DNA from 2 places in the Pseudoflavonifractor sp. HCP28S3_F10 genome. Region 1 is predicted to be linked to the other one. Evidence: predicted binding sites of a transcription regulator. Region 1 holds the regulator's gene; the other holds the start of a gene.
What was found. The regulator LexA, encoded in region 1, represses DNA repair genes until DNA is damaged. The targets are predictions, from matches to a motif close to CNAACANNTGTTNG.

Region 1 (16,300 bases):
CAACCTTGCATACCTTTATGGACACCGTGCTTCGTGTATTTTTCTTTTTCTGCCATTAATTCAACGCAATCCAGCATCAGACATTCTTCGCAATGGGTTTTGCCTTAAATTAAAAAACGGCGAGTTCTTCAAGAACTCGCCGCTGCAGCATTTTATTTCCGGTCTGCGCGGTCTCTTATCCGTTGTCCTTATGGGTCACCCGGTGGCGGGTGCCGTCCGGCTCCACAATATAGGTCCGCTCCAGCTGGCCCACCAGATTGGCCCGCACCGAGGCGATATACTCCCGGCGCAGCACGTCCCGCTCGGCCGTCTCCTCCGCCGTCAGTCCCTCGGGTGTCTTGGCCTTTCTGGCCAGGGCGTTGATGCGGTCGATCTTTTCCTGTGTGATATACAAGGCTGTTCCTCCTCTATTTTTCCCGCCGCTGGCCGTCATCCCGGCTGCGCTCAAAAATCAGGTCGATGACCTGGAGCTGACCGCCGCCCCGCTGCACCACCGGGAGGTATCCGGCGTACCGCCAGCCCCGGGCCGCCCGCGCCGCGATGATCTCCCGGTGGCCGGCGGTCTCGGTGGTGATGCCGGTGAACAGGTTGTATCCCGCGCCGTAATCCAGCTCCAGCTCCTCAAATTCATACTCCAGCATGGCGTCTCCTCCTTACAGGCAGCGCTCCAGCTCCACCATGACCCGTCCCTTTTTGGACAGGCCCCCCAGCTTTTTCACCTTACACTTGCCCAGGCCCCGGCAGGAGATGGTATCCCCCTCCTCCACCGTCCGGTCGGGCTTGACGCACTCCCGGTAGTTGAGCTGGACCCGGCCCGACGAGATCAGGTCGGCGGCCCTGCTCCGGGAGAGGGAAAAGGCCGAGGCCGCCACCGCGTCCAGCCGGGGGGTGGCCACCGTGTCCCGGATGGTCCTGACCCGCACCTCCGGCGGCTCCAGCCGGTCCAGAGGGATGGGGGAGACCTTCAGCCGGGCCCGGCCGGCGCTGTCCAGGTTGAGGAGAAGGTAGTCCTCCAGCTCCCGCAGGATCACCAGGTCGCAGGAATCCCCCCGCACCAGCAGGTCGCCCACCTTTTCCCGGGTGATGCCCTGGCCCAGGATGGCCCCCAGGAAGTCCCGGTGGGTCAGGCCCGCGTCGGCGGGATAGGCGCACCGCAGGGCGGACACCGGTCCCTCCTCCGCCGCCAGGGCAAGAAAGTCCTCCTCCTCCTGCCAGTCGGGGAGAAAGACGCAGATGGTCCGCTCCGCCCCCTCGTATCCGCCGAAGAACAGATGCCGCGGGTGGCCGGAGGCGGCGATCAGGTTTTCCACATTGGCCCGCTCCCCGGGGGATAAAAAGCCGGTGAAGGCCGGGATGTTCTTCCTCCGGGCCGTCTCCAGCTTGTCCAGCGCCCGGGCCAGAAGGAGCCGCTCCTCCTCGTCCCGGGCCAGCTTGTTGAGCAATTCCGTCTTGGTCATGGCGTTTCCCCGTCCCGCAGTTCCAGCTCCACCGGGCAGTGGTCGCTGCCCATGACCTGGGAGAGGATTCTGCTGTCGGCCACCCGCTCTCTCAGGCGGTCGGAGACAATGAAATAGTCGATCCTCCACCCGGCGTTGTTGTCCCGGGCGTGGTACATATAGGACCACCAGGAGTAGGCCCCCGTCACGTCGGGATAGAGCCAGCGGAAGGTATCGGTAAAGCCGGAAGAGAGGAGCTCGGTCATCTTGGCCCGCTCCTCGTCGGAGAAGCCGGCGTTGCCCCGGTTGGACTTGGGGTTCTTCAGGTCGATCTCCTGATGAGCCACGTTCAGATCCCCGCAGAGGATCACCGGCTTTTTGCCGTCCAACCCCTTCAGATAGGCGCGGAATTCATCTTCCCACTCCATCCGGTAGCCCAGGCGGGTCAGGCCCCGCTGGGCGTTGGGGGTGTAGCAGCAGACCAGGAAAAAGTCCTCATACTCGGCGGTAATGACCCGTCCCTCGGTATCGTGCTCCGCCATGCCGATGCCGAAGGTGACCTGCAGCGGCTCCCGCCGGGTGAAGAGGGCGGTGCCGGAATAGCCCTTCTTCTCGGCGGAGTTCCAGTACTGCCGGTAGCCGGGCAGGTCCAGCTCGATCTGGTGGGGCTGGAGCTTGGTCTCCTGCAGGCAGACCACGTCGGCGTCCGCCTCCCGGAAAAAGTCCAGGAAGCCCTTGCCCACGCAGGCCCGCAGGCCGTTCACATTCCAGGAGATCAGCTTCAATCCGCGTCCCCGTCCTCTCTCAGCTCCCGGACCAGATGGGGCACAAAGCCCGCCATCAGGGGGATATAGGTGGCGATAAAGGCCGCGCCCGCCCCCAGGGCAGCCCACTTCCGGCGCCTGCGGGGGACGCACAGGCCCAGCAGCACGCCGATGGCGCACAGGCAGACCTTTACCAGGGACACATCCTTCCAGGTCATGCGTTGAACGTAGGAATCCGCGATGGCAAACAGCTTTTTCATCTGGCTCCCTCCAGTCTCAGCAGTTTTTCCTTGATCTCCAGCCCCCCGGCGTAGCCGGTGAGGGCGCCGCCGCTGCCCACCACCCGGTGGCAGGGGACGATGATGGGAATGGGGTTGTTGTGGTTGGCCTGGCCCACGGCCCGGGCGGCTTTGGGCCGTCCCACCCGCCGGGCCAGCTCCCCGTAGGAGACGGTCCCGCCGTAGGGGACCTTCCGCAGCTCCTCCCACACCTGGCGCTGGAACTGAGTTCCGGCGGGGGAGAGGGGCAGGTTGAATTCCCGCAGCTCCCCGGCCAGATAGGCCAGCAGCTGCCGCCGGGCCTCGGCCAGCAGGGGGGTCTCGCGGCACATGATGCGGGGCACGGGGGCGCCGGGGAGGTAGACCCGCTCTATCGCGCCGCTCTCGCCGGCGCTGGCTCCCATCCAGCCCAGCGGGGAGTCAAAAAGGATCAGATCCATATCAGTATCTCCGCATGACAGCCACCACCTTGCCGATGATCTGGGCAAAGGTGCCGTCAATGGGCTCGTAATCCGGGTTCTCGGGCATGAGCCAGACCCTGCCGTCCTTCCGGCGGAGGGTCTTGACCGTGGCCTCGTCCTCAAAGAGGGCCACCACGATCTCGCCGTTATGGCACTCCTGCTGCCGGTGGACCACCACCAGGTCCCCGGGCAGGATGCCGGCCCCCAGCATGGATTCTCCCCGGACCTTCAGCGCGAAATACTCCCCGGTCCTGCCGTTGGTCTCAAATACCAGATAGTCCTCGATGCACTCCTGCGCCAGGATGGGAGAACCGGCAGCCACATTGCCCACGATGGGGATGCGGTCGGGCCGGGCGTCCAGCTCCTCCATCACGGGGCCGCCCGCCTCCGGGCCCCCCACTACGGTGATGGCCCGGGTCTTGCCCTCGGCCTTGGCGATATACCCGGCCGACTCCAGCCCCTTCAGGTGGAAATGGACGGTGGACGGGGACTTGAGGCCCACATGCTCCCCGATCTCCCGCACGGAGGGGGGATAGCCGTGGTCCGCCTGGAATGAAATGATAAAATCATAGATCTGCTGCTGCTTGGGGGAAATGGCCTTCATGGCGGCTCCCTCCTTCGGTTATGTATACTTTATATTATCATAGAGAGAACAAAAAAGCAAACGTCCGTTCTAAGGAACGTACGTTGTATTGGTTACAATTTATTTACAAATTTTCAGTTGACTTTCGTTTTATATCCACGTACTATAGATAAGCCCCCTAATTATCAGCGGGCTAATTATTTTCTCTGCTTCAGAAAGAGGTGGATCCGTTTGAAATCAGGCAGACCCCTTCCCGGCATGCTGTTCCATGCCCTGCACCGGGCCCACCACAAGGAGGTGCAGGCCCGGATGAGCGCCGTGGGGCTGGACGATCTGGGCGCGCCGCCCCTGCTTTTCCTTCTCCGCCGCAGGAGCGAGGAGGGCCGCGCCGTCTCCCAGCGGGAGCTGGCCGACGACCTGCACATCTCGCCGGCCACGGCGGCAGTCTCCCTCAAGTCCCTGGAGCGGGGCGGCTACGTGGAAAAGCACCCGGATCCGGAGGACCAGCGCTGCAAGCGGGTGACCATCACGCCCAAGGGCATCCGCGCCGTGGAGCAGTGCTTCACCATCTTCAATCAGGTGGACGAGCTGATGTTCGCCGGTTTCTCCAGAGAGGAGTACCGGCAGCTCAACCAGTACCACCAGCGGATGCTCCGCAACCTGTGGGGGCCCGGCCACGGCCTGCCCGACGACCTTTTCGATGAAAGGATGGAACAAGACCCATGCTCAAAAAACTAGCGTCCTATCTTGGGGAATACAGGAAGTACGCCATTCTGGCGCCTTTGCTGGTCATTCTTGAGGTGGCCTGCGAGCTGGCGCTGCCCCGCTTCATGGCGGCCATCGTGGATGTGGGCATCGCCTCCGGCGACCTGCCCTACATTTTGAAAATGGGCGGCGCCATGCTGGTGCTGGCCCTGTGCAGCATGCTGTGCGGCATGTTCGCCGCCAAATTTGCCGCCATTGGCGGCCAGGGCTTCGGCGCCAACCTGCGCCGGGGCATCTACAACAAGGTGCAGGAGTTTTCCTTTTCGGACATCGACCGCTTTTCCTCCGCCTCCCTCATCACCCGCATCACCAATGACGTCAACGCCATCCAGATGATGGTGACCATGGGCATGCGCCTGCTCACCCGGGCCCCGGTGATGCTCATCGCCGCCCTTTTCGTGGCGGTCAGCATCAACGCGGAGCTTGCCATGGTGATGCTGGTGGTCATCCCTCTGATGGCCCTGGCCATCGGGCTTTTGATGAAGGCCTGCAACCATCTGTTCCAGGTCATGCAGACCAGGATCGACGCCCTCAACGGCACCATTCAGGAAAATCTGGTGGCCATCCGGGTGGTAAAGGCCTTTGTCCGGGAGGGCTATGAGAAGACCAAGTTCAAGCGCTCCAACGACGAGCTCACCGCCGCCACCCTGCGGGCCGACATGCGCATCATCCTGATGATGCCTGTCATGAGCATCGCCATGAACAGCGCCACCGCCGCCGTGCTCTACCTGGGCGGCAGCAAGGTCCTGAGCGGTGAGATGCTCATCGGCGATCTGTCCTCCTTTATTACCTACATCTTCCAGATCCTGATGAGCGTGATGATGGTGGCCATGAGCCTGCTGCAGCTCTCCCGGGCCATCGCCTGCGCCCGGCGCATCGACGAGGTGCTGGAGACCAAACCTGAGATCGGGGACGGCAGCCTCACCGCCGCGGAGCTCCCCGTCCCCGCGGGCAAGGTGGAGTTCGACCACGTCCACTTCAAATACCAGACCTCCGGCTCCGGGGACGATGTGCTCTCCGACATCACCTTTACCGCCCGGCCCGGCGAGTTTCTGGCCATCGTGGGCGGCACCGGCACGGGCAAATCCAGCCTGGTGAACCTGATCCCCCGGTTCTACGACGTGACCGGCGGCGCGGTCCGGGTGGACGGTGTGGACGTGCGGGATTACCCCCTGGACGAGCTGCGCCGCCGCATCGGCATGGTGCTGCAGAACAACGTGCTCTTCTCGGGCACCATCCGGGAGAACCTGCTCTGGGGCCGGCCGGACGCCACTGAGGAGGAGATGATCCAGGCCGCCAAAAACGCCCAGGCCTACGACTTTATCATGGGTCTGCCCGACGGATTCGACACCCGGATGGACCAGGGCGGCGTCAACGTCTCGGGCGGACAGAAGCAGCGGCTGTGCATCGCCCGGGCCATGCTCCGCCATCCCGCCATCCTCATCCTGGACGACTCCACCTCCGCCGTGGACAGCGCCACCGAGGCCGCCATCCGGCAGTCCTTCAAGGAGAACCTGGCGGGCACCACCGTCATCATCATTGCGCAGCGCATCAGCTCCGTGCAGTACGCCGACCGCATCCTGGTCCTGGACGACGGCCGGGTGGCCGACGCCGGTACCCATGAGGAGCTGATGGCCCGCAGCACCATCTACCAGGAGATCTATCAGTCTCAGCAGGAAGGAGTGGGTCAGTAATGGCAGTCTCTCAAAAAACGGCCCCTCAGGGGCCCGGTCACGGCCCCGGCCACGGCCGGCGGGGCGGCTTTCAAAAGCCCAAGGACCTGAAAAAGACGCTGGGCCGCCTTCTCAGCTACATTGGCCGGAAGAAATGGCCCCTGGTTCTGGTGGGCATCGCTCTGCTGCTGTCAGTGGGCACCAACCTGGCCGGCTCGGTCTTTGTCAACCAGGTCATTATCAATTCCATCACCTACGGCGGATATGCCGGACCCGGGGACCTGGCGCTGGACATCGTCAAGCTGCTTTGTATCTATGCCGTAGGCTGGGTGGCCACCTATGCCCAGTCCGCCATCATGGTCCAGGTGGCCCAGCGGGGGGTGAACCGGCTGCGCCGGGACCTCTTTGACCATCTCCAGTCCCTGCCCCTGAGCTATTTTGACAAGCACACCCACGGCGAGCTGATGAGCCGCTTCACCAACGACGCGGACAACGTGCAGATGGCCCTGGAGCAGAGCGTGGTTTCCCTTTTCTCCAGCCTTCTTATGTTCGTGGGCATCGTGGTGGTGATGCTGGCCGTCAATCCGCTGCTCTTCCTGGTCAGCGTGGTGACCCTGGGCTCCACCTTCGCGGTGTTCAAGGTGTTCGGCGGCCGCAGCCGCAAATATTATCAGAAGCAGCAGGCCGCCCTGGGCGCCGTCAACGGCAATATTCAGGAGACCATCGAGGGCCTGAAGGTGGTCAAAGCCTTCACCCATGAGGAGCAGGCCAAGGAGCTCTTTGCCGGGCTCAACGAGGAGTACCGCCAGGCCGCCACCAGCGCCGGCTTCTACTCCACCGCCGTCATGCCCATCGCCATGAACATCATGAACGTGGGCTACGCCCTCACCGCCGCCTTCGGCGGGGTGCTCTCCATCCTGGCCGGCTTCAAACTGGGCTCCTTCACCCTATTCCTCCAGTTCTGCCGCCAGGTGGGCCAGCCCCTCAACCAGATCTCCCAGCAGCTCACCACCGTGCTCTCCGCCATGGCGGGCGCCGAGCGGATCTTCGAGATCATGGATGAGCCCTGCGAGCCGGACGAGGGCACAGTCACCCTGGTCCCGGCGGAGAAGGACGCCAACGGCAGCCTGTCGGTCCACACCGGCCAGGGCCGCCCCCGCACCTGGGCCTGGAAGGTCCCCCGTACCACTGCCATGGCGCTGGTCCCCGTTCTCATCGGGGAGAAGGACCGGCTCACTGAGCTGGGTCTGGCCGAAGAGGAGGACGGTTCCCTCCGCCTGCTGCCTCCTCATACAGAAAGCGGCAACAGCGTGTGGGTCCGGCTGGAGGAGGACGGCTCTCTTACCCGGGTGACCGACCTGTCCCAGCTGGCCGGTCACGGCTGGGCCTGGAAATACCCCGACGGCAGCGGCCGCGCCACCCTCCACCTGATCCGGGGCTCGGTGCGCAATGTGCCGGGGGAGGATTATTGCCTCACCGAGCTCAGGGGCGCCGTCCGCTTCAACCACGTGGACTTCTCCTATGTGCCGGGCAAGCGCATCCTGAAGGACGTGAGCGTCTACGCCAATCCGGGCCAGAAGATCGCCTTCGTGGGCTCCACCGGCGCGGGCAAGACCACCATTACCAACCTCATCAACCGCTTTTACGAGATCGAGGGCGGCATGATCACCTTTGACGGCATCAACGTCCGCTCCATCCGCAAGGACGACCTCCGCTCGGCCCTGGGCGCGGTGCTCCAGGACACCCACCTCTTTACCGGCACCATCATGGACAACATCCGCTATGGCCGGCTCTCCGCCACCGATGAGGAGTGTGTGGCCGCCGCCAGGACCGCAAATGCCCACTCTTTCATCCGCCGCCTGCCAGACGGGTACAACACCATGGTCACCGGCGACGGCGCCAACCTGTCCCAGGGCCAGCGGCAGCTGCTGGCCATCGCCCGGGCCGCCGTGGCCGACCCCCCGGTGATGATCCTGGACGAGGCCACCTCCTCCATCGACACCCGCACCGAGGCCCTGATCCAGAAGGGCATGGACGCCCTGATGGAGGGCCGCACCGTCTTCGTCATCGCCCACCGCCTGTCCACCGTCCGCAATTCCGACTGCATCGTGGTCATCGAGCACGGCCAGATCGAGGAAAAGGGCTCCCACCAGGAGCTGCTGGAGGAGAAGGGACGCTACTACCAGCTCTACACCGGCCAGTTCCAGCTCTCGTGAGCCTCTGCGGAATCATACTTTTTCCCCGCCGCATGGATCCCGTGCGGCGGGGATCCTTTTTACTTCCGTTTACGATTTTCAAAATTTCAGTTTAATTTTTTAACTTCAGGTAAGAATATGTTTTGCAGCCTGCGTCCCCTGTGTGTTATACTGTGCGTACAAAAAGCAAATCTGCATTTCAAATCTGTGTCCAATCCCTCCTGGAAGTCATATGATTTTGTCCCTATCCATTCTGTCATACAATTTTGGAGGTGATCCCTATGGGAAAATTTGATGGTAAGGTAGTTCTCATCACCGGTGCCGGCCGGGCGGTCCTCAGCGACGGCAAGAGCTGCGGCTCCATTGGTTACGGCATTGCCACCGCATTTGCCAAAGAGGGTGCCAGCATTGTCATCACCGGCCGCAACGTAAAGAAGCTGGAGGCCGCCAAGGAAGAGCTGGAGCGGCTTTACGGCATCAGAGTCCTCACCATTCAGGCCGACGTGGCCTCCGGCAGCGATAATAAGGCCACTGTCCAGCACGTGGTGGACGAGACGATCAAAGCCTTCGGCCGCATTGACACGCTTATCAACAATGCCCAGGCCTCGGCTTCCGGCGTCACTCTGGCTGACCACACGACCGAGCAGTTTGACCTGGCCCTCTATTCGGGCCTTTACGCCGCTTTCTACTATATGCAGGCCTGCTATCCCCACCTGAAGGAAACCCACGGCAGCGTCATCAACTTTGCCTCCGGCGCCGGCCTCTTCGGCAATTACGGCCAGTGCGCCTATGCCGCCGCCAAGGAAGGCATCCGGGGCCTGAGCCGGGTGGCCGCCACGGAGTGGGGTCCCGACGGCATCAATGTCAATGTGATCTGTCCCATTGCCTGGACTGCCCAGCTGGAGAACTTCCGGAATACCTATCCTGACGCCTTCAAGGCTAACGTGAAGATGCCCCCCATGGGCCACTACGGCGACCCCGAGACCGAGATCGGCCGGGTATGCGTCCAGCTTTCCACTCCTGATTTCAAGTATCTCACCGGCGAGACCCTTACCCTGGAGGGCGGTATGGGCCTGCGTCCCTGATCGTTCCCCGTTTCCCTTATCGCTGTATCAAGACCGGCGGCGGATCAGATGATCCGCCGCCGGTTTTTTTACCCGCCGGAGAAAGGAAGTGAGACATTTTGCTCCCGCTCTTCTTGTCTTTGCCTTGAAAATCCGGTATAATAGTTAGGCTCATTTTGTATTTTCACACCGAAAGGACGTCTTTGATATGAAGCTCGGCATTGTGGGCCTTCCCAACGTGGGCAAGTCGACCCTGTTCAACGCCATCACCAACGCCGGCGCCGAGAGCGCCAACTACCCCTTCTGTACCATCGATCCCAACGTGGGCGTGGTGGCTGTGCCCGATTACCGTCTGGACTGGCTGTCCGATTTCTACAAGCCCAAAAAGACCACCCCGGCGGTCATCGAGTTCGTGGACATCGCCGGTCTGGTGAAGGGCGCCAGCCGGGGAGAGGGTCTGGGCAACAAGTTCCTGGCCAACATCCGGGAGACCAATGCCATCGTCCACGTGGTGCGCTGCTTTGACGACGAGAACGTGATCCATGTGGAGGGCTCCACCGACCCGGTGCGGGACATCGGCATCATTGACATCGAGCTCATCATGGCCGATGTGGAGATGGTGGAGCGCCGCATCGACAAGGCCACCAAGGCCGCCAAGGCGGACAAGAAGTTCCTCCACGAGGCCGAGCTCTTCACCGCCCTGCGGGACTGGATGAACGACGGCAACTCCGCCCGCTCCTTTGAGTGCGACGAGGATGACAGGGCCATCATCGCCACCAGCGAGCTTCTCTCCCTCAAGCCCATCATCTACGCCGCCAATCTGGACGAGGACGGCTTTGCCGACTATCAGAACGTGCCCTACTACCAGCAGGTGGCCGAGATTGCCGCCAAGGAGGGGGCCCAGGTCATCCCCGTATGCGCCAAGCTGGAGGCCGAGATTGCCGAGCTGGAGAGCGAGGAGAAGAAGATGTTCCTGGACGATCTGGGCATCGCCGAGTCCGGCCTGGACCGGCTTATCAAGGCCAGCTACGCCCTGCTGGGCCTGATCTCCTTCCTCACCGCCGGCGAGGACGAGTGCCGGGCCTGGACCATCACCCGGGGCACCAAGGCCCCCCAGGCCGCCGGCAAGATTCACACCGACTTTGAGCGGGGCTTTATCCGGGCCGAGGTGGTCAACTTCGAGGACCTGAAGGCCAACGGCACCATGGCCGCCGCCCGGGAGAAGGGCCTGGTCCGGTCCGAGGGCAAAGAGTATGTGATGAACGACGGAGATATTGTGCTCTTCCGCTTCAACGTTTAAATTGTGAAAAAACAGGCGGCACGCAGAGCGTGCCGCCTGTTTTTTACTCTGTCTCCGGCTGTTCCGTCCCCTTGAGCTCAAACTGATTCTTGCGGAAGTCCAGCAGCCCCTCCCGCCGCATTCTGCCCAGCTCCTGGGACAGGGCGCTGCGGTCCACCGCCAGATAGTCGGCCAGTCCCTGCCGATCGAAGGGGATGGAAAAGCAGGCAGAGCCCTGCCGCCGGGCCTGCCAGGACAGGTAGGAGAGCACCTTGGCCCGGGTGGTCCGCTGGGAGATGTGCTCGATCTTCCGGCTGAGCATCCGGTTTTTCCCGGCCAGCACCCGCAGCAGGTTGGCTGCCGCCCGGGCGTGGAAGGGGCAGGCCGACGGACAGGCGGTGAGCAGCCGCTCCGCCTCCAGAAAGAGCACCCGGCTGTCCTCCGCCGCCTGGACGCTGACCCCCAGGGGCTCGTCCCCGCAGGCGTAGGCCTCCCCAAACAGCTCCCCCGGGCCCGCCCGGCCCTGGATGCTCCTGTTTCCCCAGAAATCCTCCCGCAGGATGTGCACTCCACCGGACAGGACCACCCCCATCCGTTTGGTCTTTTCGCCCTCCCGCCAGAGGAAGGCGCCCTTTGGGTAGAAGGCCTCCACCGGTCCAAGACACTCCCACATCTGCTCCAGCTCTTCAGCGGTGATCCCCTGAAACAGGGGACACCCGGTCAGATCCATTTGTTTCATGCGCCCTCCGTTGTTTTTCCAACCGATTTGTCTCACTCAACATAGTATAATCCCCTTGTAAAGTCAAGCAAAACCGGGCGAGTCCGGTATCATACAGGGAGGAATATGACTATGATCCGTAAAATTATCCACATTGACCAGGAAAAATGCAATGGCTGCGGCGCCTGTGCCGCGGCCTGCCACGAGGGGGCCATCGGCATGGTGGACGGCAAGGCCCGCCTGCTGCGGGACGACTACTGCGACGGGCTGGAAGACTGCCTGCCCGCCTGTCCCACCGGGGCCATCACCTTTGTGGAGCGGGAGGCCGCGCCCTATGACGAGGCCGCCGTGCTGGCTGCCAAGGCCGGAAAGGCTCACGAGCGCCACGGCACCCTGCCCTGCGGCTGTCCCGGCTCCCAGGCCAGAGCCCTCCGGCGGGAGGTCAAGCCGGCAGCGGCCCCCACCGCCCCCCAGGAGAGCGAGCTGATGCAGTGGCCGGTGCAGATCAAGCTGGTTCCTGTCCGGGCCCCCTATTTTGACGGCGCCAGGCTGCTGGTGGCCGCCGACTGCACCGCCTACGCCTACGCCCGCTTCCACCAGGATTTTATCCGGGGCCACATCACTCTGGTGGGCTGTCCCAAGCTGGACAGCGTGGATTACAGTGAAAAGCTCACGGAGATCATCGCGCAAAACGATATCAAAAGCGTCACCGTGGTGCGGATGGAGGTGCCCTGCTGCGGCGGGATCGAAGCCGCTGTCCGCAATGCCCTCCAGGCCAGCGGCAAATGCATCCCCTGGCAGGTGGTGACCATCTCCACTCAGGGCACTATCCTGCCCTGAGCCCCGGCGACCGGGCAGGCGGAGCATAATTCCCTTTTTTACCGCATATATCTTTTCATGCAGTAAGAATGCATGGGAGTGGTGCATGTGTGAAAGGGAACATCGAGGAGCGCGCCTGCCAGCTGGCGCTTTACATCATAGAGAATAAGGCCACCGTCCGGAGCGCTGCCCAGAAGTTCGGCATCTCCAAGTCCACCGTCCACAAGGACCTGAGCGAACGGCTTCCCGGCTTCAATCCGCCGCTCTACCAACAGGTAAAGTCCGTGCTGGATGAGAACAAGGCCGAACGGCATATCCGGGGCGGCATCGCCACCCGCAACAAGTACCGCCATCTTCAGGGATAAAGAAACGTGCCGCCGGAGACCGGCGGCACGTTTTCCACATAAACGGGCAGAACGGTGGACTTTATAAAAAGGCCAGCAGCACGCCCACCGCGCAGCAGGCCACGGCGGCAGAGGAGAGCAGATCCATCACCAGGCCCATCTGCTCCCGCCGGGTCATGGGGGCGGGGGACAGCGGGCGGACCTCCTCCGCTCCCTCCGTCTCCTCTCCGTCCGCGCAGACCGCATCCGCCTGCTCCATCCGGCGGCGGTAGGCCTGCAGATCGATGACCTTCTCCCCGCCGGCGGTACAGGGAAGGGAACGGCGGGGAACACGGGTGTAGCAGACGCGGCTGCCGCCGCTGGCCTGTTCCTCCAGCATACCGCAGGTGGTCACATAGCTGGCGTCGATATTCAGATAAGTGGTCTCCATGCCAAAGCCCTCCATTCGCCGTCGTTTCAGGTACATCTCTATCATACCGGCACTGTTGTCCCATAAAACGGACTGTTCTTCTCTGTTCCAGAACTTTTGTTCGAACAGAGTATACAACATATGTTCGATTTTTGCAAGTCTTTTTTTGGGCAGCCGGGAGCATAAAAAAACAGCACGGATCTCTCCGTGCTGTTTTTCAGAGATATAGCGGGAAAGGGCTCCCGGGCTCAGCGGTGCTCGCCCCGGCTGTAGGCCACCACGGTACGGCGGTTGGGCTCGGTGCCCACCGAGTAGGTGGTGATGTCGGGCACGTCCTGAAGGGCGGTGTGGATCACATGGCGCTCATAGGCGTTCATGGGCTCCAGAGTCACGTTGCGGCGGTACTTGACCACCTTGCCGGCCACCTTATGGGCCAGCCGCTCCAGGGACTCCTCCCGCTTGGCCCGGTAGTGTTCGGCGTCCACATGGATGCGCACCCGCTTGGTCAGGCCCCGGTTGACGGCGTACACCGTCAGCTGCTGGATGGCGTCCAGGGTCTCGCCACGGCGGCCGATGAGGGAGCCCAGATTGCTGCCCACCAGTTCCACCTGGTAGTTGCCCATGTCGTCCAGGCTGATCCTGGGGGCGGCCTGGGCGCCCATATGCTCCAGCAGTCCGGTGAGGAAGGTTTCGATCTTCTCCGCCACCGGATCGCCGCTCAGGTCGGCGGAGGTCTGGGGCTGGGGGGCGGGGGCGGCCTTTTCCGCCGCGGGAGCGGGCTTGGGCTGCTGCTTTTTGGGTTCGCTCTTTTTGACTTCCTGCCTGGGGGCCTCGGCCTTGGGCGCGGGAGCGGGCTCCGCCGGGGGGGCGGGGACCTCCTCAGGCTCGTCAGGGGCCTCGTAAGTCACTTTTACTTTGGCGGGGCAGCTGCCGATGCCCAGAAATCCGGACTTGGCGCGCTCCAAAATCTCAACCGAGACCTCGTCCCGGTCCATACCCAGCTTGACCAGGGCCGCTTCGACGGCGGCTTCCTCGGTCTTACCGGTACTCTCGATCCATTTCAGCATCGGTCGTTTCACTCCTTGCTGTCTTCTTCCTCAGATCCCTCTTCCGCCTCGGGCGCAAAGGGGGCCTCGGCTTCAGCCGCTTCTGTTTCCACATTCTGATCCTGAGCGGTGGAAACTTCCGTCTCCTTCACCGGCTCCTCAGTGGGATTCTCCTCCTGCTTGTCCACCGGCTGTTCCGCCTCTGCGGATTTCTTTCTGCCGAACAGTCCCTTCTTCTTGGGCTCCTCGGCAGGGGCATTCTTCTTGGCCTCGGCCCAGTCCAGATCGGGGTCCTGGTAGGCGGTGGGGCCATCGGGGGAGAAGCGGTTGGGGTCATAGGCCCGGCCCCGGGCGTAGGAACGCATGCCCACGCCGCTGACGGCGATGACGGCCGAGTCGCCCTTGGAGTCCTTCTCCATGGCGCTCATCAGTTCCTTTTTCTTCTTGCCCTTGGCGCTCTTGGCCTCTTCGATGCGGCGGGCGCGCTCTTCGGCGGCCTGGCGCTTGCGCTCCTTTTCCTCTTCCTTCTCCTGCTGCTCCCGCTCGGCCTGGATACGGGCGGCCTCCTCATAGTCCTTCTTGAGCATCTTGCCGCAGATGAACTCCTGCACGATGCTCAGCAGGTTCTGGATGATCCAGTAGAGACACAGGGCAGCGGGCATGCTGAAGCCGATCCACAGGGACATGAGGGGCATCATGATGAACATCATCTTCATGGAAGCATTGTCCGCCTGCTGCGCCTGCTGGTTGACGGCGTTGGTCTTCTGGGAGACCCAGGACACCAGGATGCTGGACAGGGCGGAGATCACCGGCAGCAGGAACAGGGCAAAACCGCCGGTCATAGTCCAGAACTTCAGCTTGGGCACCCGGGCCAGGTCAAAAATACCGAGAAAATCAAAATTGATGGCAAAAACCTTGGCTCCCTCACCGGCGGCCGACTGCACGGCGGCCAGGTTCTCCGGCGTAATGAGAGAGGAGAGGTAGAGCTGGTTGTAGCCGGTATTGCGGAATGCCTCGTCCGCGGCCTTGATCCACCCGTTGTCCAGCGCCACCTGGCTCCAGTTGAGGGCTTCGGCGATGGCAGCCAGATTATCCACACCGACATTCATCATGTAGACCAGGGGCTCGCGGATGATGGAATAGAGGGGGATCAGGATGAACAGAGGCAGGAAGGACCAGAGGCACCCGCCCATGGGGTTGACATGCTCCCGCTCATAGAGCTTCTGCACCTCCTGGTTATACCGCTCCTTGTCCTTGCCGTACTGCTTCTGCAGCTTCTGCAGCTGGCCGGACATCAGGTTCATCTGGATCATGCTCTTTTTTCCCTTGAGCTGGAAAGGAAAGAGGATCAGCTTCACCACGATGGCGAAGAAAATCAGGGCAAGGCCATAGCTGCCCGTCAGGCTGTAGAAGGCGTTCAGCACCCATACAAAGGGGGTCAGGATTAATTTCATGAGACTTCCTCCAACGTGATAAGTGTGCGTGGGGAATCGCGCTCAGGGGACCGGATCGTACTGAATGCTCTTCTGCCGGTGGAAGGGATGGCACCGCAGCAGGCGGCGCAGCGCCAGCACGCCTCCCTTCACCGCGCCGTATTTTTCCACCGCCTCCAGCGCGTAGGCCGAGCAGGTGGGGATAAAGCGGCAGCAGGGGGGGCGCAGAGGAGAAATATACTTCCGATAAAACCGGATCAGAGCCAGCAGCAGCGTCTTCATCAGGAGTCCCGCTTCACAAGGCCCAGCTTGTCCATGGTTCGCAGCAGATGCCGCTCCAGCTCCTGATAGGGGGCGAAGGCCGCCCGAACCCGGGCCACCACCACGATATCGTACCCCCGGACCAACTGATCCTCGTGGAGGCGGTATGCCTCCCGCAGGCGGCGGCGGGTGCGGTTGCGAAGCACCGCCTTGCCCACCTTGGTCCCAACGGTCAGGCCCAGGCGGTTGTGGTCCAGCCGGTTCTTCCGGCAGTAGACCGCCACACAGGGCGAAACCGCCGACTTGCCCTTGGCGTAAAGTCGACGGAATTCATGGTTGAATTTCAGTGAGACGGTATCCTTCACAGGTGCTTCCCCTTTGGACAGATTCTGCCGTATGCTACGCAGGGGCGGTGGGATGAACTCCCCCGCCCCTAACTATGACGCTGTACGTTTTGTTTCCCGGAGCGCAAGCCGGCTTCTCTTAGTGAGAGAGGCGGGCGCGGCCCTTGGCGCGGCGGCGAGCCAGCACCTTGCGGCCATTCGCGGTGGCCATGCGCTTGCGGAAGCCGTGCACTTTGGAGCGCTGACGCTTCTTGGGCTGATAGGTACGAACCATTTCCGGTACACCTCCTGTACTCATTCTGGCAGGTTTTTCACCTGCCCGCCACAACGGCCGTACTGCGGCCGCGGTCGTCAAAAAAGGAAAAATGCTTTACATCCACGCAGAACATGGTGCATTCTGTATTATAGCGTATCCGGAAAAGAGCTGT
Region 2 (5,215 bases), on a different contig from region 1:
CAGTGGAACGCCGCTCTCACAGCATTTGGCCCCACTGGAGGACTTCTGACAGCTGTGCAGAATGGAAACACGCCTGCCCATACGCGCTCTCCCTGGACGAAGCGGAATTAGAAGTACAGGCCAGCCTCGCCAGTGACGATCATTTATAACAAAGGCCACCCTGATTGGGGTGGCCTGCATGGTTCTTATGACTTTCCCTGTACCTGTTTCGCAGCTACAAACCATCGCCCCTTCTCAAACCACAGATAGGATTCTTTTCCCTGGATGCGGCAGGTATAGCGGTCACCCACGCCGCCCACACTCTGGCAGGCGGCGCGGCGTACATCCAGGATCTTATCCACCGGAAAGGTCTGTCCCTCGGAAAACTCGATTTCCATGGGGCGCATTTTTCCGTCTGTGTCAAAGCGGACGATCACCGGCACATAGCGTTTTTCCCTTTGTTCCATGTCATCAACCTCCGAAATAGCCCACCGGATGCACCGTGTGGTCATCCTTGGGATTGATCCGCCCGAGCAGCGGGTCCATCATCGTCACGGCCCGTCGAACGCTCATATAGCCATACCGCTCCCGCAATCCATCCACTGTCTGATCGATCCGCTCCCATCTGTCCCGCTTTATATCGTCATCATACAGGGACAGCTGCAGGCAGGAATCCATTTCCACCAGGCCGGCGCCCCGGACGCCAATGCTCCGTATTGGCTTATCCCAATGATAATTCCTGCGGAAAAGGTCAAAAGCGACTGCGGCGATCTCAGCGCTGGAGCAGGTCGGATTCTTCAGCTTGCGCTGCCGGCAAAAAGAGTTGAGTTCCACATCCCGCACATAAACCTCTACCACCGTACAGCGTGATACCAGTTCCCGCATCCGGGAGGCCACACTCTCCGCCAGCAGGAAAAGCATCAGATGGACGTCCTCGTCATTGACTAAATCCCGGGGCGTCGTGGCGCTGTTGCCGACAGACTTGATGTTGGGGATATGGTCGGACTTCTGCACCGGTGAAGTATCACGGCCGTTGGCGAACATATGGAGGATCGCGCCCATTTTACCCAGCTTGTGTGTCAGGACATCCACCGGACACTCAGCAAGCCTTCCTATGGTGCTGATGCCGACGGAGCGCAGTTTTCTGCTGGTAGCCGGCCCCACATAGAGAAGGTCCTCCACCGGCAGCGGATAGACGATCTCCTTGTAATTGTCCGCCTCAATCCGGGTAATGGCATCCGGTTTCTTATAGTCGCTGCCCAGCTTTGCCGTGATCTTGTTGTCTGAAACCCCAAGGCTCGCTGTGATACCCAGTTCAAACTTGATCCGGTCGCTGATCTCCTTGGCAATCGTCATGGGAGAGCCAAAAAGCCCCACGCTGCCCGTCACGTCCAGCCAGCTTTCGTCAAGGCCAAAAGGCTCCACCTGGTCGGTATAGTCCTCGTAGATCTCCCGCGCCATTTTACTGATCCGGATATACTCCCCCATATCCGGCGGCAGCACTACCAGATCCGGGCAGCATTGGCGGGCCTGCCAGATGGCCATGCCGGTCTTGACGCCGCGGGGCTTTGCGATGTAATTGGCGGTCAGTACGATCCCGTGCCGTTCTTCCTGGCTCCCACAAACTGCAAGGGGTTTGTCACGCAGTTCCGGGTGCCGCTGCATTTCAACGGATGCATAGAAAGCAATTCATATCTGCATGGATAATATGGCGTCCCATTGCGCGTCACCCCCTGTTTGTATGATGGTCGCAATTCAAAAGTTTTTTCAGAAAAACCAGACCTTCAATTTTTCAATTAAGGGCTGATATTCAGCTTAATAATAGAACATTTGTTTGATTTATGCAAGCGGTAATATTTGGCGACGTGACAATGCCGGCGATTTCTTTTGACACGCATGTTATACTATATCTTGGAGTACACAAGCTGATCTTTAGGCATAGGCGGTGGTTTTGATGTGCGGACGCTATCAGTTCACGGCAGAACAGTGTGCTGAAATTCTACAAATCATACAAGAGGTAGACCGCAGGCATGGAGCAGGAGCCTGGACGCCCGGCGAGATCCGGCCCACGGCCACGGCGCCTGTCCTGGTCTCCACGAACGAGGGTATCCACCCGGAGCTGCAGTCCTGGGGCTATAAAATGCCCGGAAACCTGGTCATCAACGCCCGTGCGGAAACGGCGGCAGACAAACCCATGTTCCGTGCCAGCGTCGCCTCACAACGCTGTGTGATCCCTTCTACGGGCTTTTATGAGTGGGACGCACAGAAACGAAAGTACCGGTTCAATCTGCCGGGAGAAGAAGCTCTCTATATGGCAGGACTGTATGCCGTCCGGGACGGAAAGCCCTGCTACTGCATTCTGACCACGCAGGCCAACGAATCCATGCGGGAAGTCCACCACCGGATGCCGCTGGTGCTGCGAAAAGACCAGATCGCGCCTTGGCTGGAGCAGCCGCAAGCTGCCGGTGATTTCCTGCACATGACGCCGCCGCTGTTATCGAAGGTATCGGCAGATGCCCAAATGCGGCTTTGGTAACAACACTCCCTTCGAATGGAGGAGAGGCTGCGTGAACACAGCCCCTCCTCCGTTATTTTGCTGCCTGTAAGCGCTTTTGCGCCCCTCTGTGGCCACGGAAGGACCTTCCCCGGGTCTTTACTCCCGGAGCTCCACACCCGCGTTCTGCAGCGTCTCATACATCAAAGCCAGCTCCTCGATGGCGCTGTCCCGGTACCGCTGCACGGTCCGGTCACTGATGTGCATTTCAAGGGCGAGGTTCTTCAGCTCCTTCTTCTCAAAGTAGAGACCACGGATCACCTCGGCGCGGCTGGAGGGCAGCTGCTTGACGCAGTATTCCAGACGGGAGAGCTTCTGCTCCAAACGGACCAGCTCCTCCGAAATGGAAGTCACTTTCTCGCGGTTCAGCCGCTCAGCCTTCTCCTGGTAGTTCACCGCGATGTAGAAGGTCTTGTCCGAGATGTAGCCCCCGGGGGAGCCGATACCGTCGCCTTTGGCAAGGGCCATGGCCTCCAGCACCTCCTCATCCGTGATATTCCGGGAGTGAGTCATTTCAAAACGCAGCAGGTCGCGCTTGCGCAGATCGTTGCGATAGCTTGTCAGAAGATTCTCCACATAGCTTACCATTTCATTGTGATTCATTTGTATTCTCCTTCCATAGATCGTGTGTTGGTTCTTTTTGCAAACGCACACGAACAGGAGGAGAACGACAGCCGACAGAAATCGTCAAAATTCGGCAAGAACGCCCCATGCAGGATCTACTTCCTGCATGGGGCGTTCTTCTGGCTATATTCAGCGGATGTGCAGTCGGCGGGTCTGGGAGAAACAGGTGTGCGGATAAGAAGGTGTATTTTAACTCATGGTAAGTGAGCTTTAGCTTATACCCAATCGCACCTCTTCTCAGCAGCTCGCTTCCAGTTCTTTTTCGTAACCGAAAGCAGCTGTTCGCCTTACGTTATGCACATCCTTTCTGTCGAATTTTGTATCTCTTCATCGGTAAAACCTCCATCTCCCGCCCATAAAAGTGAGTTTCTACTCACTCAGTATGATTTCTTTGGTGATTTATCAGGAGGCGAATATCCATTAGAATATCCTTGAGGTGAGTTATAGTGCATGATCCGATAGACGAGTTTGGAGAGAAAGTCCTCGAAAAGCGCAAAGCACGGGATCAGACGCAAAGAGAGCTTGCTATCAAGCTTGGAATGAGCTATCGGACCGTCTTACAGGCAGAGACCGGACAGAGCATTCCTCGCTTTGACACCGTCATTATCCTGGCGCAGGATCTGGACATCAGTCTTGATGCGCTGGTATTTCCGGAAACAGCAGTTCCCAATGCTGTCCCCAAATGCGTTTACGATTTCTTCCATGGGATGTCTGCGAATGACGCTCAGCGGTACATTGACTTCTGTAAAAGCATCGAGGCACTAACCGAGGGCAAAGAGAAAAGAGAAAACAAATAGGAAAGCATTGGATGCCAGCCATCCAGTGCTTTTTCTTTTGCTGGGAGAGATGGCCTGCTGTGCCGTTACTGCTTATCCTGGCCCCGGCGCTCTTTCAGATAAGCCCGAATGTCTTCAATGAATAAACCAAGACCACCAAGCATCAGGCCCATCGAACAGGAAATCTCCATCACATAAAACAGTTCCTGATCCTGCCTACTGTCAAAAGCAAAGTTGGGAAGATTCTCCGCTCCAGAGCTAAACATTCCCATCGAATAGTCCCGCACGAAGGAAAACACAATCAACACACTGGCGACAGCGCCCAGCAGGAACAGGAAGATACCGAATTTTTGGACGATGCTGGGTCGGTCCTTTCGCTTCATACGATTACCTCATTCTAAGACGAATGGGGCGGCGGCAAACACCGCCGCCCCATGGTTTGCTTCTGGGGTGTGCTATGGTTCCCTGATTATTTAGCCCAAGCAGCGATACAGGAAGGTTACGATCTGGGCGCGGGTGCAGTCATTGTTGGGGCTGAAGGTGGTAGCACTGGTGCCGCCAGTGATGCCGTTTTCAGCAGCCCACAGAACTGCGGTGTTGTAGTAGGCGTCAGCCGCCACATCGGTAAAGGGATTCACGCTATCAGAGGCGGGAGACTTCTGGCTACGCCACAGGAAGGTGACGATCTGAGCGCGGGTGCATTTCGCGTTGGGGCTGAAGGTGGTGTCGCTGGTGCCCTTGGTGATGCCATTCTCCACGGCCCACAGGACGGCGTCGTGGTAATAAGCGTCAGAGGCTACATCCGTGAAGGGCATCTCGCTGCTCTTGGGAGCGGGGCTGCCGGCAGCACGCCACAGGAAGGTGACGGCCTGAGCGCGGGTGCAGGTAGCGTTGGGAGAGAAAGTGGTGGCAGAAGTACCGCCGGTGATACCCTCCTCAGCAGCCCACAGGACCGCGTCGAAGTAGTAAGCATCGTCAGCCACGTCAACGAAGGGGTTCTCAGGCTCTGCCACGATCTCGGCGAAGGTGGCCTGGACGGTGACCTTACTGGCGGGCATGGTGAAGGTGAACTTGCCACCCTTTTCGGAGAGCTTGATCTCCTTGTCCTTGCTGTCCAGCACGGTGATGTCGTCCAGCACATAGCCCTTATCGGGGGCCACAGTCAGGGTGATGGTGGTGCCCTTGGAGGCGCTCTTGCGGTTGGCGGACACATCGCCGTTTTTGGCGTCCTTCACGGTGATGGCGTAGGTGGTGACGCTGCTGCCGCCGCCACCGCCGCCGG

Region 2: a site for LexA is predicted at 1,803-1,816, ahead of ACTNBZ_RS07225 (Y-family DNA polymerase). Genes of this name have one in related genera too.

The regions. Positions count from the first base shown of each region.
Region 1 is NZ_JBQHUB010000028.1:375-16,674, forward strand. It holds gene ACTNBZ_RS11035 (hypothetical protein) at 1-77, opposite strand, end outside; gene ACTNBZ_RS11040 (DUF896 domain-containing protein) at 176-394, opposite strand; gene ACTNBZ_RS11045 (DUF4177 domain-containing protein) at 408-641, opposite strand; gene ACTNBZ_RS11050 (RNA-binding protein) at 654-1,457, opposite strand; gene ACTNBZ_RS11055 (exodeoxyribonuclease III) at 1,454-2,221, opposite strand; gene ACTNBZ_RS11060 (permease of phosphate ABC transporter) at 2,218-2,460, opposite strand; gene ACTNBZ_RS11065 (methylated-DNA--[protein]-cysteine S-methyltransferase) at 2,457-2,918, opposite strand; gene lexA (transcriptional repressor LexA) at 2,920-3,543, opposite strand; gene ACTNBZ_RS11075 (MarR family winged helix-turn-helix transcriptional regulator) at 3,754-4,260, shown strand; gene ACTNBZ_RS11080 (ABC transporter ATP-binding protein) at 4,245-5,981, shown strand; gene ACTNBZ_RS11085 (ABC transporter ATP-binding protein) at 5,981-8,176, shown strand; gene ACTNBZ_RS11090 (SDR family NAD(P)-dependent oxidoreductase) at 8,437-9,240, shown strand; gene ychF (redox-regulated ATPase YchF) at 9,428-10,519, shown strand; gene ACTNBZ_RS11100 (Crp/Fnr family transcriptional regulator) at 10,563-11,237, opposite strand; gene ACTNBZ_RS11105 (ATP-binding protein) at 11,349-12,056, shown strand; gene spoIIID (sporulation transcriptional regulator SpoIIID) at 12,146-12,400, shown strand; gene ACTNBZ_RS11115 (hypothetical protein) at 12,462-12,809, opposite strand; gene jag (RNA-binding cell elongation regulator Jag/EloR) at 13,037-13,855, opposite strand; gene yidC (membrane protein insertase YidC) at 13,864-15,288, opposite strand; gene yidD (membrane protein insertion efficiency factor YidD) at 15,331-15,549, opposite strand; gene rnpA (ribonuclease P protein component) at 15,549-15,893, opposite strand; gene rpmH (50S ribosomal protein L34) at 16,012-16,146, opposite strand.
Region 2 is NZ_JBQHUB010000013.1:177-5,391, reverse strand. It holds gene ACTNBZ_RS07230 (hypothetical protein) at 186-446, opposite strand; gene ACTNBZ_RS07225 (Y-family DNA polymerase) at 451-1,644, opposite strand; gene ACTNBZ_RS07220 (SOS response-associated peptidase) at 1,934-2,515, shown strand; gene ACTNBZ_RS07215 (hypothetical protein) at 2,633-3,136, opposite strand; gene ACTNBZ_RS07210 (helix-turn-helix domain-containing protein) at 3,604-3,954, shown strand; gene ACTNBZ_RS07205 (hypothetical protein) at 4,020-4,316, opposite strand; partial or broken gene ACTNBZ_RS07200 (S-layer homology domain-containing protein) at 4,407-5,215, opposite strand, start outside.